2 regions of the Sphingomonas sp. 22176 genome follow, and region 2 is predicted to be linked to the other one. Evidence: riboswitches for the same ligand, from Rfam matches in the RefSeq annotation. Region 2 holds a riboswitch; the other holds the start of a gene.
The links. A riboswitch is a leader RNA that binds a small molecule or an ion and turns the genes downstream of it on or off. The one in region 2 is predicted to bind manganese.
Positions count from the first base shown of each region.

Region 1: it holds a riboswitch for manganese, as region 2 does, so the genes downstream of both, ACTJKY_RS14005 (ABC transporter permease) here and ACTJKY_RS16640 (TMEM165/GDT1 family protein) in region 2, are expected to answer to the same signal.

Region 1 covers NZ_JBQEPL010000003.1:439,159-445,145, reverse strand. Annotated here, with positions in the region: gene ACTJKY_RS14020 (efflux RND transporter permease subunit) at 1-1,527, opposite strand, end outside; gene ACTJKY_RS14015 (ATP-binding protein) at 1,651-3,006, opposite strand; gene ACTJKY_RS14010 (response regulator transcription factor) at 2,996-3,670, opposite strand; yybP-ykoY riboswitch at 3,812-3,981, shown strand; gene ACTJKY_RS14005 (ABC transporter permease) at 4,366-5,987, shown strand, end outside.
Region 2 covers NZ_JBQEPL010000005.1:139,482-145,468, reverse strand. Annotated here, with positions in the region: gene ccmE (cytochrome c maturation protein CcmE) at 1-335, opposite strand, end outside; gene ACTJKY_RS16650 (hypothetical protein) at 332-463, opposite strand; gene ccmC (heme ABC transporter permease CcmC) at 460-1,179, opposite strand; yybP-ykoY riboswitch at 1,289-1,472, shown strand; gene ACTJKY_RS16640 (TMEM165/GDT1 family protein) at 1,483-2,055, shown strand; gene ACTJKY_RS16635 (Glu/Leu/Phe/Val family dehydrogenase) at 2,095-3,144, opposite strand; tRNA gene ACTJKY_RS16630 (tRNA-His) at 3,177-3,253, opposite strand; gene ACTJKY_RS16625 (ATPase, T2SS/T4P/T4SS family) at 3,302-4,477, opposite strand; gene ACTJKY_RS16620 (prolyl hydroxylase family protein) at 4,591-5,256, shown strand; gene ACTJKY_RS16615 (TonB-dependent receptor domain-containing protein) at 5,320-5,987, opposite strand, start outside.

The DNA.
Region 1 (5,987 bases), on a different contig from region 2:
CATCGCGTCATGGCTGGCCATATGCTCGGCGGTGTGTGCGCCGGCATGCTGGCGGAGCAGGAAGTTGCCCATGGTCGGTACCAGCGTGCGGCTGAGGACGAAGCTGGCGATCATCGCGAACACCACCGCCTCGGCCATCGGCGCGAACAGGAAGCCTGCGACGCCGGGGAGGAAGAACATCGGCAGGAAGGCGATGCAGATGCAGAGCAGCGAGACGAACGCCGGCTGCACGATCTGCCGCGCGCCATCCAGGATGGCGTCGCGCACCGTCTTGCCCTGTTCGAGGTGCCAGTTGATGTTCTCGATGGTGACGGTCGCGTCGTCGACCAGGATGCCGACGGCGAGGGCGAGGCCGCCCAGCGTCATGATGTTGAGCGTCTGCCCGGCGGCGGCGAGGCCGGCAACCGCCGCCAGCACCGCCAGCGGGATCGAGGCGGCGATGATCACGGTCGAGCGCCAGGAGCCGAGGAACAGCAGGATCATCAGGCTGGTCAGCGCCGCCGCGATCGCGCCTTCGCGGACCACGCCGTTGACCGCCGCCTTCACGAACAGCGACTGGTCGGAGAGCGGCAGCACCTTCAGGTCGGGCGGCAGCGTCTCGGCGAGCTTGGGGAGCAGCGCCTTGACCCCGTCGACGATGGCGATGGTGGAGGCCGCGCCGCTCTTCAGGATCGTCATCAGCACGGCGCGGTGGCCGTCGACGCGGACGATGTTGCGCTGGGGCGGCGAGCCGTCATGGACATGGGCGACGTCGCGCATCAGCACGGTGGCGCCGTCGACGGTCTTGATCGGCAGGTCGTTGAGCTGGTCGATCACCTGCGGCGCGTTGTTCAGCCGGATGTTGTATTCGTAGCTGCCGATCTTGGTGGTGCCGGCGGGCACGATCTGGTTCTGCTGCGCCAGCGCGTTGCCGACATCGGTAGCGGAGAGATGGTGCGCCTGGAGCGCGGCCGGATCGATGTCGATCTGGATCTGCCGCTCCTTGCCGCCATAGGGCGAGGGAACGGCGGCGCCGCCCACCGAGGCGAGCGCCGGGCGGATCGCGTTCTGGCCGAGGTCGAAGATCTTGGCTTCAGACAGCGTCTTGGACGACAGCGCCAGTTGCAGGATCGGCACCGTCGACGCGTTGTAGTTGAGGATCAGCGGCGGGGTGATGCCCGGCGGCATCTGCTTGAGCACGGTCTGGCTCATGCTCGTCACCTGCGCGGTGGCGGTGCGGATGTCGACGTTCGGGCGGAAGAAGATCTTGACGATGCCGATGCCGGAAAGGCTCTGGCTCTCGATGTGATCGATGTCGTTCACCGTCGAGGTCAGCTGCCGCTCGTAATAATAGACGACGCGGCCGGACATCTCCTCGGGCGGCAGGCCGCGATAGGTCCATACCGCGGCAATCACCGGGATCTTGATGTCGGGGAAAATATCGGTCGGAGTCGTCAGCGCCGCCACGCCGCCGCCCAGCACGATCAGGATCGCGAGGACGACGAAGGTGAGCGGCTTGCTGAGCGCGATGCGAATAAGATGGAGCATGGGCAGCCTGCGCAACGGGAACCAGGGTGCCGGCGCTGGGCGCTAGGGGGGGAGTGGGGACGCCACAGCACCGGCGCCGAGCCATTTGCTCCCGCGCCGCAACAATGGCGAATTAAATGAATTTCACCCTGGGTATGTTGGCAGCTCAATGCGGGCGATCAGACCCGGCATCGCATCCTCGAACGTCAGCGTGAAGCCGTGCAGGTGCAGGATGGCGTTGACCACGGCGAGGCCGAGGCCGGTCCCTTCGATGCCGGCGGCACCGCTTGCACGGTGGAAGCGGCGCAAAACCGCCTCCCGCTCTTCCGGGGGAATGCCGGGGCCGTCGTCAACTACCTCGATAATGGGGCCATCCTCGCCTTCGACGAGCCGCAGCGTCACGTGGGACCGGGTGAACTTGATCGCGTTGTCGAGCACGTTGCCCACCGCTTCGAACAGCAGTTCCGGGTCTGCGGTGACATGGGGCCGGGCTTCCAGCTCGGTGGTCAGCACAACGCCGCGCTCTTCGGCCAAGGGATCATACAATTCGGCCAGTTCGGCCAGCAGCGTCTGCAGGTCGACCGACGCCATGCCCGCGCGGCGGCCGCTCGCCTCGAGCTCGGCGATACGCAGCAGCGCGGCAAAGCGATCGACCACGGCGTCCAGGTCCTCGATCGCCCGCTCGGTCACGTCGCGCGCCGCCTCGGACAGCGGGGTGTCCTGGCGCATCCGGTACAGCGTCGCGCGCACGCGAGTGAGCGGCGTGCGCAGGTCGTGCGCGATGGCGTCGGTCGCGCTCTTCACCTGTGCGACGACGTGCGCGACTTCGTCGAGCATCAGGTTCACCGTCGCGGCGAACTGATCGAGTTCGTCGCGGCGGCCGGCGACCGGCATGCGATGGTGGAGACCGCCTGCGGCGATGATCCGACTGGCGCGTTCGAGATCGCGAACGCGCCGCAACGGGCCGAGGCTGAGCAGCATCGCCGCTGCGACGACCAGCGCCGTGCCGCCAAGCCCGCTGACCAACAGGATCTGGAGCAGCCGGATACGCAAGTCCTGGATCGGCGAGATGTCGCGCCCCATCACGATCGTCTCACCCGCCGCCGTGTGGACCGCGAGGATGCGCAGCGGCCCGTGGATGCCCGGGGCGGCCGGAACGGAGTAGGGCGCGCCGATGCGGGGCGGGGCGGGCAAGTCGATATCGCCGACCACCGGCTCGCCGTCCTGGCCAAGCAGCGCGAAGTAGTTGAGGCCGGGCGTGGCGTTGACGATCTCGGCGCGCACGCGATCCGGCAGCGCCGTCGGCGACGATGCGAGCAGGCTTTTCGCGCGTGCGGACAGGATTTGGTCGCTTCGCGCCATCAGCTCTTGCGCAGTGAAAAAATAGCTGGTCGCGAGCGTCGCCCAGAGCGCGGCGAGGAATACCGATCCCAGCAGCAAGGTCAGCCGGAAGGGCGTCGTGGCGCGCACCTCCCGCAAGCGCAGCCGTTCAGACGGCATCGAACCGATAGCCTTCGCCCTTAACGGTCGCGATCGCCGACGCGGCGCCGGGCACGTCCAGCTTGCGGCGCAGGCGCGCGACATGCACGTTGATCAGGTTGGCCCCCGGATCGAAGTGATAGTTCCACACCTGCTCGAACAGCATCCGACGGCTGACCGTGGTGCCCGCGTGCCGCATGAGGAATTCCAGCAGCTTGAACTCCATCTGGAGCAGCCGCACCGGCTGCCCCGCCACCGCCACCTCGCGCCGGAGCAGGTCCAGCCGAACCCGGCCGACCTGCAGCACCGTGTCCACCTCGGGTTTGGCGCGGCGGAGGAGTACCTCCACCCGAACCGCAAGTTCGGTCGGCGAAAAGGGTTTAATCAGATAGTCGTCGCCGCCGGCACGCAATCCGGCGATCCGCTCGTCGACGTCGCCCAGTGCGCTGACCATCAGAACCGGCGCGTGGATCCCGGCCTTGCGCAGATCGGCAAGCAAGGTCAAACCAGTGGTGTCCGGCAGCAGCCGGTCCAGGGTGAGGGCATCGGGCATGAAGGCTTGCGCGAGGGCCAGCGCCGCGCCGCCGGTGGCGGCGATGTCTACGGAATGGCCATGCGCGCTCAGCTCGACCGCAATTGCCTCTGCTGTCGCCTGATCGTCTTCCACTACCAGCACATGCGCCATGGCGTCAGCATAGGTTCCCCGGCGCAATCAGCAAGATTGCCGTGTGCCAGACGCTCGTGTGCACTCGCCGTGCAGCCGTTGCGCGGCCCACAGGAACGCCTACGAAATGGGTTGACGCAGCGCAGCACGACGATCATGGGGCCGCCATTCCTTGGGGAGTAGCTATCCGCACTTGCAGCGGAGCGCATGTCAACAAACTTGGCTTCGGCCATGGCATGTGCGGCCTACCGGCTCAGCGAGACCATGGATCGGCAGGCGTCCGGGCCGGGCGCGTGACTGATTCATGTGTCCATCTTCCGGCCCGGAGGATCGCCGATGTCCGCACTCTGGATGTCGATCGCACTGCTGGCAATCGGCGCGCCTCTCGCGTACGCGCTGCGTCATCCATCGAGTAGGCGGCGGCAGCGTCGGCGCACGCCACCCAAGGACAGGTCCGGGAACAGGAAGAGCCCATGAACACAGCGACGTCCCTCCGCGCCTCGCCCAGACGCTCCGCGTCAGACTGAGAATCCAGCCCCCCATGCCCAGCGACGATAGTCGACAGCCCCGGCCGTCGACGGCAGCCGAACGAGACTGATCCGGTCTCTCCTCGGCGCCGGCGGCGGCGTTTGTCGAGGTACATGATGACCGATCCAATCAAAACCGCGCTCACCATGCGGCCGTTCTCGAGAATCCTGCGTGCGAGCCCGCCAAATATGGCGGATGCCGTTGCCTTCCTGCTCCTGTTCGGGCTCGTCCTGCTGGTGGCGAAGGGTCTTTCCGGGGTGGCCCAGCCGCTCTCGACCCTGACCGTCGCACCCGTCTCGCTCGATCTCGCAAATCTACCCGGCTACGCGCTTCGGACGACGCTCCGCATGTTCGCGGCGCTGGGCGCGTCGCTTCTGTTCACCTTGGTCGTGGCGACGCTCGCGGCGCGCAGCCGGCGGGCCGAGCAGATCATCATTCCTGCGCTCGACATCCTGCAATCGGTGCCGATCCTGGGCTTCCTGACCTTCACGGTCACCTTCTTCCTCCGACTGTTCCCCGGGCAACAGCTCGGCGCGGAATGTGCGGCGGTGTTCGCGATCTTCACCAGCCAGGCCTGGAACATGGCGTTCAGCTTCTATCAGTCGCTGCGCTCGGTGCCGTCGGATCTGGAAGAGGTCTGCCACAATTTCCAGCTTTCGCCGATGCGGCGGTTCCTGCGGCTCGAGCTGCCTTTCGCCATTCCCGGCCTGGTCTGGAATGCGATGATGTCGATGTCGGGCGGGTGGTTCTTCGTCGTGGCATCGGAGGCGATCACGGTGGGGAATACCACGGTCGCACTCCCGGGCATCGGCTCCTGGCTGGCGCTTGCGATCCAGCGCCAGGATGCCGGGGCGGTCGCCTGGGCGGTGGGTGCGATGGCGGTGCTGATCCTGCTCTATGACCAGCTCTTTTTCCGTCCCGTGGTCGCCTGGGCGGATCGCTATCGCTTCGAGCAGATCGCCAGCGCCGACACGCCGAGCTCCTGGGCCTTCGACCTCCTCAAGCGCACGCGCCTGCTGCCCGTCGTGCTGAGTCCGTTCCTGGCGCTCGGTCGCCTGCTCCTGCTGCTCGACACGCTGCCATCGGTTCGCCGGGCGGGGCGGGAACGGGCGCCGAGCAGGATCGGCGAGTTCGTCTGGCGGGTCTTCCTGCTCGGCCTCGTAGTGGGGGCAGGGTGGCTGATCCTCGACTATGTCACCCGAGAGCTGACCCTGGCCGACATGGGGCAGGCGGTGCTGTTCGCCGGCTACACGCTGATCCGGGTGATCCTGCTGATCGCAATCGCGAGCCTGATCTGGGTGCCGATCGGCGTCTGGATCGGCCTGCATCGGCGCTGGGCCGAACGGATCCAGCCGCTCGCCCAGTTCCTCGCTGCGTTTCCCGCCAACGTCCTCTTTCCCTTCGTCGTGCTCGCGATTGTGCGCTGGCATCTGAGCCCGGATATCTGGCTGTCTCCGCTGATCATCCTGGGCACCCAGTGGTACATCCTGTTCAACGTCATCGCCGGCGCGAGCGTGATCCCGACGGACATGCGCGAGGCGGCGTCGATGTTCGGCGTGCGCGGCATCCAATGGTGGCGGCGCGTCGTGCTCCCGGCGATCTTCCCCTATTACGTCACAGGCGCGCTGACCGCATCGGGCGGCTCCTGGAATGCCAGCATCGTCGCCGAGGCCGTGTCCTGGGGCGATCGCCATCTCGAGGCGGCTGGCCTGGGCTCATACATCGCAAACGCGACCGCAGCGGGAGACTATCCCCGTGTGGCGTGCGGCGTCGCCGTGATGTCGATCTTCGTCCTCGCCTTCAACCGGCT
Region 2 (5,987 bases):
CCGTCAGGCTGGAACTGCCCCTCGGCGACGACGCCCGATCCTTCGCGGAACAGGTCCGGCGTCACGCCGCGGAAACGCACCGGCACCACGTCCTTGCCGTCGGTGACCTTGAAAGCGATCGATACCCCGTCCTTGGCGCGAACCAGCGAGCCCTTCTCGACCATGCCGCCCAGCCGCACCGCCTTGCCGAGCGGCAGCGGCTTGCCCGCCACATCGCCGGGGGCATAGAAGAAGGCGGCCTGGTCCTTGAGCGCCGAGAGCGCCAGCAGTGCCGCGCCGATGATCGCCGCCACCGCCAGCAATGCGAGCGTCAGTCGTTGATGCTTTGCCTTCACGCGCGGCGACCCAGTGCGTCGGCGGTCGCTTCCGCGCGGCGCATCGCCCACCAGCTAGCCGCGGCGATACCGCCGGTGCCGAGCGCCACCACCAGATAGGCGGCGGTCACGAACCACCAATGGTTCATTGCGCCGCCCTCCGCCGCAGCCTGGCCTCGACCTTCTGACGTGCGAGCAATGCGCGCATCCGCATCAGCACGATCGCGCCGAACAACAGGCTGAAGCCCGACAGCGTGAACCACAGCGGCCAGAGCATCGAGGCATCGATGCTGCTGCGGGTGAGCCCGATGCTCTCCCCCTGGTGCAGCGTGTTCCACCACACCACCGAATAGCGAATGATAGGCAATAGCACCGTTCCCGCGACGCCGAACAGCGCCGGAATGCGCCCGTCGCCGCTCCGCTCGGCATCGGCGCGGGCAAGCGCAATCCAGGCGATATAGACGAAGAACAGCAGCAGCATGCTGGTCAGCCGGCCGTCCCATTCCCACCAGGTGCCCCAGGTCGGGCGCCCCCAGATCGAGCCGCTGATCAGGCACAACGCGGCGAACACCGCCCCCACCGGAGCAATCGCGCGCGCGGCGATGATTGCCAGCGGATGCCGCCAGATCAGATAGCTCAGGCACGCCAGCGCCAGGCTGCTCCACCCGCCCATGCCAAGCCACGCGGTCGGCACATGGATGTAGAGAATGCGGACGCTGTCCTTCTGCAGATAGTCGGCAGGCGTCTGGGTAAGACCAGCCCAGGCGCCGAACAGCGTCAGCGTCAGCCCGACCCAGAACAGGGCGGGCGTGAGCGGCCGGGCGATCTTGAGGAAACGCGCCGGATTGGCGAGGGCGTGTAGCATCGGCACGGCGCTGGAGTAGCCGGGTTTCTCCCCCAATTCCAAGCAGCGATTGCACGTCCCCGCCCCTCCTGCGCCTAGGGTTGCAACGCCGTGCAGGTTCCGCTACCCGATCCGCGTCATCTGGGGAGTAGCCAGCCGGTGCCGCGCGCACCGGGCGCCCGCGTCAACATACTTGGTCGAGAGGCCATGGCGCAGGCGGAGCCGCAAGGTTCGGGCGAGACCAATGGCGTCGCATCTCCGCTCGTGCCGGGCGGGGAGATGCGATGTCGTTGGATTCGCATCCGCCCGGCCCCGGAGATTTTCTTGGAAGCCCTGCTCACCTCCACCGCGGTGGTCGCGCTCGCCGAAATCGGTGACAAGACCCAGTTGCTGGCGATCCTGCTCGCGACCCGCTTCAAGCGGCCGGTGCCGATCATCTGCGGCATCTTCGTCGCGACGATCGCCAACCACTTCCTCGCCGCGCTGGTGGGCGCCGAGGTTGCCGGGCTGCTCGACAGCATCTGGTTCCGCTATGCGATTGCCGCCTCGTTCGTCGCGATGGGCCTGTGGACGCTGATCCCGGACAAGCTGGACGAGGAGGAAAGTACGAAGCCCGCGCGGTTCGGCGCGTTCCTCACCACCGCGATCGCCTTCTTCCTGGTCGAGATGGGCGACAAGACCCAGGTCGCCACGGTCGCGCTCGGCGCGCGCTTCCATGCGGTGCTGCCGGTGACGGCGGGGACGACACTGGGGATGATGCTCGCCAATGTGCCGGCGGTGTTCCTCGGCAAGGCGGTGATCGACCGGGTGCCGCTGACGACCGTGCACCGGATCGCCGCGCTGCTGTTCGTCGCCATCGGCCTGTGGCTCGTGGCACAGACGGCGGGGTGGCTCTGATAGCAAAAGACCCTCCCCGTGATGGGGAGGGTCTTTGAATTACCGCCCGATCAGGCGCTGGGCGATGCGGTCGGCGACTTCGCTCGACGGATCGCCGGTCGCGGCGCTTTCGTCCCACACCTGGTTGAGGCGCACCGGGATCTTCTCGACCCGGGCATCGACCTCGGAGCGGTCACCCTGCCCCAGATATTCGAGCGCGACGTTGATGATGCCACCCGCGTTGATCACATAATCCGGCGCGTAGACGATGCCGCGTGCGTGGAGGCGATGGCCGTCCTCGCGCGTGGCGAGCTGGTTGTTCGCACCACCCGCAACGACGCGCACATTGAGCGCCGCGATCGACGCTTCGGTGAGGATCGCCCCCAGCGCGCAGGGGCTGAGAATGTCCGCTTCGTGCGTCAGGATCGCATCGGCGTCGATCGCCTCGGCGCCCAGCTCGGCGGCCAGCGCCTTGGCGCGGTCGCCATGGACGTCCGCGAGGGTCAGCTTGGCGCCGTCCGCCGCCAGCAGCCGGGCGAGCCCGCCGCCGACCGAACCGACGCCCTGGATCGCGACGCGCACACCGGCCATCGAATCGACGCCCAAGCCACGCTTCGCCGCCGCCTTGACGCCGAGATAGACGCCGCGCGCGGTCACAGGACCCGGATCGCCGCCCGCGCTGCCCGCCGCCACCGGCAGGCCCGACACGTGCTTGGTCTGGGTCGCGACGACCTTCATACGGGCTTCGGACATGCCGACGTCCTCGGCAGTCACATAGCGGCCATGGAGCGATTCGACCGCACGGCCGAACGCTTCCAGCTGCGCATGGGTGACTTCCGCACCCGGCTTGTCCGCCAGGATCACGCCCTTGCCGCCGCCCATGGGCAGATCGGCCATCGCGTTCTTGTAGCTCATCCCCCGCGAGAGGCGGAGCGCATCGGTGATCGCGGCGCGGTGATCGGCATAGTGCCAGAAGCGCACGCCGCCGGCAGCCGCACCCAGCGCGGTCGAGTGGACCGCGATGATCGCGCTAAGGCCGGAAGCCCGATCCGAGAAGAGGTGAACGCCCTCGTGGTCGTCGAAATCGGGAAAGCCCCAGTCGGTGATCATGGATGGATCCGCGCTGCTATGAAGGGGGAAAGTGGGGCGACCAACGGGGATTGAACCCGCAACCTCTGGTACCACAAACCAGCGCTCTAACCAATTGAGCTATGGTCGCCGTGAAGGAGTGCGCGCTTAGCGGGCCCCGAAGCGGAGCGCAAGATCCTTACGCACCCTGCCCGCGGGAAATTTTCACCGCCTCCTCCGGCGTCGTGACCCCGGTGCGGGCAAGATGCCGCGCCGCGGAGCCGAGATTGGGGGTGCTGACAAAGGCGTGGCGGGCGAGAATCGCCGCGTCGCCGCCGTCATTGATCAGCCGGCGGATCGTCGCGTCGCCGCGAATCGACTCGAACACCCCCGTCTGCCCCGCGAATCCGGATCCCCCGCACACGACGCACCCCGCCGAGGCGTAGACGATAGCCCCGGGATCGAAGCCGAGCAGTGCCGAGACCGAGCCGGTGGCCTGCACCGGCTCACGGCATTCGGGGCACAGCCGCCGCACCAGTCGCTGCGCGATCACCAGGCTCAGCGCAGAGGCGAGGTGGAATGCCTCCACCCGCCAGGCCCGCATCTGCTGGATTGCCGCCACCGAATCCTGCGCATCGATACCCGCCAGTACCAGCCGCCCCGCCTGTGTGGCCTGCACCGCCGCCGCAGCCGTCGCGCGATCCTCCAGCGAATCGATTATTAGGATGTCGACATCCTGTTCGATGCCCGCGCGCAGCGTTTCCGCCGGGGCAACGACCGACGCGTCCGCGCGGCTAACGCCCGGCATTTCCGGCATTGCGCCACTCGCAACCGCCAGCGCAGGGCGGGTGCGTGACGCGGCAAGCGACAGCAGCGCCCGCAGCGTCGTGCTGCCGCCATGGCCCGGCGGGGCCGCCACCAGCACGAGTCCGGGCCGCGCCAGCACCATGCGCGCATGGTTCGCCAGCGCCGCGCTCATCCCCAGAGCCTCGAGCTCGCGGTGCCCGGCCTGGCGGGGCGCACGCTGCACCACCACACGCCGCCCCCGCACGACCGGCAGCACGAAGATGTCGAGCACCTCGCCTTCCCATCGCATCTCCCCGCGCTGCGGCAGCACGGCGTCGGGCGAAAGCCGCGCGGCGGCGACGATCTGCCGGAGTAGCGCGTCGCCTTCGGCTTGGTCGAGCGCACGAAAAGGATGGAGCAACCCCGCAGTGCGGAACGCGATCTCGATCCCCCGCGCGGTCGGTTCGAAATGGAGGTGGGAGGCCTCGATCTGCGCGGCCTCGGCGAGCAGCGCCGCCAGTTGCAGGGCGCCGGAAGGCGCTCCGCCTGCCGCTTCGGGATGCCGTTCGATGTCGGTATGCACTGTCATCCCTCTGCTGGATAAAGCCCGGCTACGCAGGCTTTGTGACAATCGACCTGCAGATTTATGACGGTCGCGCGTCCCGCTGGCATGCGCTGCAGGGTTTTGGCAGAAGTGACGCCATGCATGCACCCGTCCTTCCGTCGCTCGGCAGCGGCCACCCCTCCGAACCCGTCGTCGCGCGCATCCTATCCTATCCGGGCGTCCAGAAGGTGCCGAACCCGAAGGTGACGCTGTTCATGGTGCGCAACTTCCTCGACGCCGCGCAATGTGCGGCGCTGGTGGCGCGCATCGACGAAAAGCGCCGCCCCTCCACCCTCGCCAACGCCGGCGACGATTACGCCTTCCGCACCAGCGAGACCTGCGATCTCGCCGCCGAGGATCCGCTGGCGATCGACCTCAAGGCGCGCATCCTCGACTTCATCGGCCTCGACGGCGCGCATGCCGAGCCGATGCAAGGTCAGCGCTACGCCATCGGGCAGGAGTTCAAGGCGCACACCGATTATTTCGACTCCGACACCGCCGACTTCTACAAATTCTGCAATGTCTCCGGCCAGCGGACCTGGACGGTGATGCTCTATCTCAACCCGGTGGAGGCCGGCGGCGCCACCCGCTTCAAGGCGATCGACAAGGTCGTCCAGCCCGAGCCCGGCAAGCTGCTCGCCTGGAACAATCTGCGCCCCGACGGCACCGTCAATCCCGCGACGATCCACCACGCGATGAAGGTGCGTGCCGGCACCAAATATGTGATCACCCAGTGGTTCCGCGAGCGCCCCTGGAGCTGGTAACCTTGTCTCTCGAACGCCCGGAGGAACGTCCCCCGGGCGTTGCGATCGTAAGACCGGCGGCGATCAGAAGGTGGTGCTGAGGCCGATGCTGAAAATGCGGCCCTGCACATAGCGGTTGGCATAGACGATCTTGCCGCTGTCGAACGTCTGGCGCTCGCTGAAGCGCGTGCGGGTGAGGTTGCGGGCCTCCAGCTTCAGCTCGAACTGCGCGCCGCGGATTCCGAAGCCCTGCCGTCCGACGATGTCGAAGCGCACGCCCGGCCGCTCGATCACATCCGGCTGGAAGCCCGTGCCGGAAAGGTTGGACGGGCCGCGATTGGTCACGCGGTCGCTCGCATAGTTGAACAGGAAGGTCAGCTGGGAAAGCCGGCTGGTATCCTCCAGGCTCAGCTGCAGGTTCACCAGGTGATCGGACTGCCCGGTGAGCGGCGCGCCGTCGCGGAACTGGAGCGATGCCGGGCCGAAGCCGGCCGGACACGATCCGATCGTCTGGTTGAGCACATTGGGCGCGCAGCTGCCGTCCGCGGTGATCGCCGAATGCGTATAGGTGTAGTTGGCGATCGCGGTGATCCGGCGCGTGGCGAAGAAGGCGCCCTTCAGCCCTTCCAGCGGGATGTACTTCTGCACCTCGACCTCGCCGCCATAGAGCGTCGCCTTGGGCAGGTTGGTGAAGCCGGTCTGCAGCCGGTCGTCCGAGCCGGTGTAGAAGCCGACCTGCTCGATCGGGTTGC